2 linked regions of the Idiomarina loihiensis L2TR genome follow. The protein of the gene in region 2 interacts with the protein of the main gene of each other region in a pairwise test. Links are inferred from orthologs where the notes say so. Each region holds a gene or a part of one and is shown on either strand. Other genes may lie near its edges.

Region 1 (2,993 bases), 1.2 Mb from region 2 along the record:
ACTTTGGTATCGCCCACCCACTGTATTTGGCCTGAATCTAAGACCACTTCGTTATCTATCGCTTTTAAGAAAGTGGATTTACCGGCGCCGTTACGGCCAACCAAACAAACTCGTTCACCGGCTTCAATGGTAAAATCAACACCGTCTAAAATGGCATCAGCGCCAAAGGCCAGGTGTGCATCCTGTACACGTAATAAACTCATTGCTCTACAAACTCCAGCAATTGATTAGCATCGAAAGGCCAACGCAACTCTGCGTCGTCTTTTCCCCGAATAAATACTGGTACTAACCAGCCATACTCTTCTTGCAGCTCCTGCTGTTCGGCAATGTCGACTACTCCAAGTTCAACCGGCTCTTCCAGGTCGAGCGAATGCAGTAACTGAATAGCCTGAGTACAAAGCGGACAGTTTGGTTTCGTAAGCAAATAAAACGCAGACATTAATTAAGCCCGTGAAATAATATAATAATGATGAATACCTTTATGGCGTTTGAAGTCCTCGGGTATTGAGGCCTGGGTCTGATCATTTACCTCAAGACCGGCTTTATCCAGGCCTTCGGTGTCGATGCGGAATTTCTTTCTATTGTTAGAGAATAGAATCACGCCATCCTCTTTCAACATTCCCGTGGCGGTTTTTATCAAACCAACGTGGTCACGCTGTATGTCTAAGGTTCCGCTCATCCGTTTTGAGTTACTAAAGGTGGGCGGATCAAGGAAAATAACGTCAAACAGTTGCTTGCCACGTTGTTCCCGCATCCAGATAAAGCAGTCAGCCTGAATAAACTGGTAGTCGCCTCGTAAGCGGTTTAAGGCAAAGTTACGCTCGCCCCACTTCAGGTAAGTTTTCGACATATCAACAGAAACAACTCGTGCGGCTCCGGCTCTGGCAGCCTGAACAGAGGCTGTGCAGGTATAGGCAAATAAATTCAGCACATCCAATTCTTCGCATTTATCCAGTAGCTCTTTACGCACCAGTCTGTGGTCCATAAATAAGCCGGTATCAAGGTAATCAGTTAAATTCACCTCAAACTTGGCGCCGTATTCATTAACCGTTAACACCGTGCTGTCCTGCGATTGTCTTTCGTACTGCTGCTTACCGCTTTGCCGTTGGCGGCGTTTCAAAATGATTTTATCTTCTGACACCGGCAAGGCTGAACTCAAAGACTCGAGCATGAACCACAAACGGTCATTGGCAACGCCTTCCGGAATGTCTTTTGGAGCTGCGTATTCCTGTACAACCACGTAATCCTGATAAATATCGATAGCGGCGTTGTACTCAGGAATGTCGGCATCATAAACACGCCAGCAATCCAGTCCTTCCTTGTTAGCCCACTTGCTTAATTTTGCATGGTTCTTCTTAACCCGATTAACCAGGTCGTCAGCTTGACTCTCTGCGAAGTCAGGTTGCTCTTTAGTTAAGTCGTAAAGAGCCAAATTAACCGGAATTGCACCGTTTAATAGCGGGTATTTCTTATGGCTGCGCAGTTTCAGACGTTTAAGTAACTGTTCGTCTCCTGCCAGTACCGCTATATGCCAATTCTGGAAAGTGTCTTTTAGTTGACGGCCAAAACGGCGGTACAACAGTAAGGTTTCAACGGCCTCACCCAGACGTTCACCGTAGGGAGGATTACAGACTAACAGGCCACTTTCTGCCGGTGCTTCACAGTTTGTTGCATCCGCAACTTCAAACTCTATCACTTCATGCAATAGCACACGCTTGGCGTTATCTTTAGCTTTAGCGACCAAATGAGGGTTGTTGTCAGAGCCTTTTAAATGGCCTTTAAAGTTCTTCTTACCTTCTTTAAAGCGCTGCTCAGCCTGCTCTAGCACGTCGTGCCACAGTTGCGGCGAATGTTCATGCCAAAACAAGAAGCCCCAATGCGCGCGGCTCAAACCTGGTGCGTGGTCCATTGCCATCATGGCGGCTTCAATGACTAAGGTACCCGAGCCACAAAAGGGGTCAAAAATAACGGGCTCGTCTTTTTCCAATTCGTTTTTGATGCCGGCGCGGACTAATATAGCGGCAGCTAAGGTTTCCCGCAGCGGTGCTTCACCCTGCTGCAGGCGATATCCCCTTTTGTGCATGCCGTCACCGGTAAAGTCTAAAGACCAGGTGAGCTTGTCTTTATGTACTCGCACGGCAATACGAATGTCCGGGTCCTGCTTATCGATACTGGGGCGTTCAAATCCGCTATTACGAAAGTTATCGACAATACAGTCTTTTACTAACTGTGCGCCAAACTGAGTGTGGCGAATGTCGTCGTTACCGCCAGAGAAATCAACTACAAAGGTTCTGTTCGCATCGAAAACCTTGCTCCACGAGAATTGAGTCAATGCCAGTTTAATCTCATCCAGGCTGGAAACTTCCTTTTCACCCAGTTGTAATAGCATACGGCTTGCTAACCTGGACCACATAGCCACGGTATACGCTTGCTGCAAATCAGCCTCGATATAGCAGCCCGCAAGGGTTTGCTTAACGTGACTTAAATTGAACTCTTGCAACTCATCAAACAAAAGCCCTTCAAGGCCTTTGGAGCACGCAATAAAAAAACGATACATAGAAACTTCGCCTAAAAAATTAAGGGGACAATTATAACGGAGAGCTCAGTGGCTGTCTGTAATTCCAGCTGAAATAAGGGAATTACATAGAGAATGACTAATAAAACAGCAGTTAAACCGTATTTGTATAAATACTATGCAGTTGGTTTAAATAAAGCTTGCGCGGCACGAATTATGACTATACTATGCGCTCTCAATCGGACGCGGGGTGGAGCAGTCTGGTAGCTCGTCGGGCTCATAACCCGAAGGTCGTAGGTTCAAATCCTGCCCCCGCAACCAACGTCCGGAATTAGAATTCAGTAATGCCTTCCTGCTAAATACTCTTTCTTTGAATAAATTCCCAAGTAAGCCTGAAAATAGACTTAAGACGCAAGCTTTATATTTAAAGCCACTACGCCAACTGTTGTCCCCAGTTAGACTGAGCTGACAAAGCTAA
Region 2 (2,889 bases):
GAACCATCAAACATTTTACCTTCTTCAAAGAAGTCTTCATCGATTTGCGACACCGGAATAGTGACGTGTTGCTCTTTACCTTTAGTATCGGTAAAGCGTAAATCGACGAATTTTACGTCGTGTTCTTTGATGGTATCGAAAATCTTATTAGCTGACATGTTGTCCTCCGTAGACAGCGTCTAAAAATACAGCTTGAGTATAGCAAAGCCTGTGCCAACTGACTTTTTTGTTTATATTCATAAAGTTAGTTCATTTAGCACTATAATGCGTAAATTAATACGCACCAGTATAGCGCATAACGCACAAAATTGGTGCAAAAGTAACATTCTAAGATAACGTCATAAAAATATAACGAACAAAAAACAATCAGGTCTTTCTTAATCCAACTCAAAAAGGTAGAATACGCCGCTATTTTTCACAAAACCCCTTGGACGGGTTTCATTCCCGGACAACTACAGGCAGTTCTTAATGACAATTCAGGTATTTGATATAGAAAAATTACGCAACATCGCGATTATCGCGCACGTTGACCATGGTAAAACCACCCTAGTCGACAAGTTGTTGCAACAATCTGGCACTTTAGAAAGCCGTGGCGAAATAGAAGACCGTATTATGGATTCCAACGATCTTGAAAAAGAACGTGGTATTACTATCCTCGCCAAAAACACCGCGGTTAACTGGCAAGATTACCGCATCAACATTCTGGATACTCCGGGACACGCCGATTTCGGTGGCGAAGTTGAACGCGTACTTTCTATGGCAGACTCCGTATTGTTAGTGGTTGATGCCGTTGACGGTCCTATGCCTCAAACTCGATTTGTCACGCAGAAAGCTTTCTCTCATGGTTTGAACCCTATTCTTGTTATTAACAAAGTTGACCGTCCTGGTGCACGCCCTGACTGGGTGATGGATCAGGTATTCGACTTATTTGATAACCTGGGCGCTACTGACGAACAGCTGGACTTTCCGGTAGTTTACGCATCAGCGCTTAACGGCTGGGCATCATTAGACATAGAAGATCAAGACGGCGACATGACGCCATTGTTCGAAACTATCGTTAGTAAGGTAAGCCATCCCGATGCTGACCCTGAAAGCGACCTGCAAATGCAGGTGTCACAGCTTGATTACTCGAGCTACTTAGGCGTTATTGGTATTGGTCGCGTTACCCGCGGTAGCGTTAAAGTGAACCAGCAAGTGACTATTGTTGGTGCCGACGGCAAAGAACGTAACGGAAAAATTGGTAAAGTCTTTAGCTACCTGGGTCTTGACCGCATTGAAGCGGACAAAGCTGCAGCAGGCGACATCTGCGCCATTACCGGTCTGGGCGAGCTAAAAATCTCCGACACCGTGTGTGCAGTTGGTAAAGCTGAAGCTATGAAGCCACTGACCGTTGACGAGCCAACAGTAACTATGACCTTCCAGGTAAACACCTCACCTTTCGCAGGTAAAGAAGGAAAGTTTGTTACTTCTCGTCAAATTCTTGAACGTTTGCAACAAGAGTTGGTTCATAACGTAGCTTTACGTGTTGAAGAAACTGACAACCCGGATCGTTTCCGCGTATCTGGCCGTGGTGAGCTTCACTTAGGTGTTCTTATTGAAAACATGCGTCGTGAAGGTTTTGAATTAGCCGTTTCTCGTCCAGAAGTTATCATCAAGTACGAAGATGGTAAGAAAATGGAACCTTATGAAACCATGACGGTTGATATTGAAGAGCAGCATCAAGGTGCGGTTATGGAAAAATTAGGCTTGCGTAAAGCCGAAATGACCAACATGACACCAGACGGTAAAGGTCGCGTTCGCGTTGATTTTGAAGTACCAAGCCGTGGTTTGATTGGCTTCCAGACAGAATTCATGACACTGACTTCAGGTACTGGCCTTATGTACCATACGTTTGACCACTACGGTCCGCACAAAGGCGGAACCATCGGTCAGCGTAGTAACGGTGTACTGATTTCAAATGCTCAGGGTAAAGCTCTGACTTACTCACTGTTTAACCTGCAGGAGCGCGGTAAGTTATTTGCATCACACGGTGATGAAGTTTATGAAGGCCAGATCATCGGTATTCATAACCGTTCAAACGACCTGACAGTAAACTGCCTGAAAGGTAAACAGCTGACTAACGTACGCGCTTCTGGTACTGACGAAGCACAGACCTTAAGTACACCAATTCGTTTAACGTTGGAGCAAGCACTGGAATTCATCAATGACGATGAACTGGTCGAAGTGACACCTGAGTCTATTCGTATTCGTAAACGCGCACTGACAGAAAACGATCGTAAACGTTTAGGTCGTGAGCCGAAGAACGGTTAAGATTTGCAGAGCTGTTATAAAAAGACGCCCGCTACTTTAGCGGGCGTTTTTTATAACCAAAATTCAGCTTATCAGCTAGTTCGCACTCAGCAACTCCGGTTGCGGCAATACAAAGTAGAAAATCGAGAAGAAATGGAAGACGCTGCCCGCCAATACAAACAAATGCCAGATGGCATGATGATAAGGCAGAGATTTCCAGACATAAAAGATAACACCCAGCGTATAAGCTAAACCGCCGGCGACAAGCAACATCAAGCCACCTGCATCCACATTATCAATCATCGGGTTAATCGCAATAATCGCCATCCAGCCCATTCCAAGGTAGAGAGTAAGCGACAGCCAGGCAATTCGCTTTTTCAGCGTCAGCTCAAGCACGACACCCACCAAAGCAATTCCCCAAGCCACGCCCAATAAGGTCCAGCCCCAGGCATCTCTTAAATTGATTAAAGCAAATGGCGTATAAGTACCAGCAATTAAAATGTAAATAGCGGCATGATCAAGCTGTTGAAACACCGCTTTCATTTTTGGCCAGGGAAACGCATGATAAAGCGTTGAAGCGGTATAAAGCAGAATAAGACT

What was found.
Region 1: the proteins of typA (region 2) and rlmKL interact in binary tests that used the Escherichia coli proteins (3 or more experiments, as listed by UniProt). The link is inferred for Idiomarina loihiensis L2TR from one-to-one orthologs.

The regions. Positions count from the first base shown.
Region 1 is NC_006512.1:1,376,814-1,379,806, reverse strand. It holds rlmKL (bifunctional 23S rRNA (guanine(2069)-N(7))-methyltransferase RlmK/23S rRNA (guanine(2445)-N(2))-methyltransferase RlmL), read right to left. Parts: upstream 2,558-2,993; coding sequence 443-2,557; downstream 1-442. Other genes in the region: IL_RS06580 (cell division protein ZapC domain-containing protein), read right to left, coding at 2,949-2,993; IL_RS06595 (glutaredoxin family protein), read right to left, coding at 200-439; IL_RS06600 (ATP-binding cassette ATPase Uup), read right to left, coding at 1-203. UniProt on the Escherichia coli protein: Specifically methylates the guanine in position 2445 (m2G2445) and the guanine in position 2069 (m7G2069) of 23S rRNA. Methylation occurs before assembly of 23S rRNA into 50S subunits.
Region 2 is NC_006512.1:2,611,901-2,614,789, forward strand. It holds typA (translational GTPase TypA), read left to right. Parts: upstream 1-468; coding sequence 469-2,310; downstream 2,311-2,889. Other genes in the region: glnA (glutamate--ammonia ligase), read right to left, coding at 1-158; trhA (PAQR family membrane homeostasis protein TrhA), read right to left, coding at 2,386-2,889. UniProt on the Escherichia coli protein: A 50S ribosomal subunit assembly protein with GTPase and nucleotide-independent chaperone activity, required for 50S subunit assembly at low temperatures, may also play a role in translation.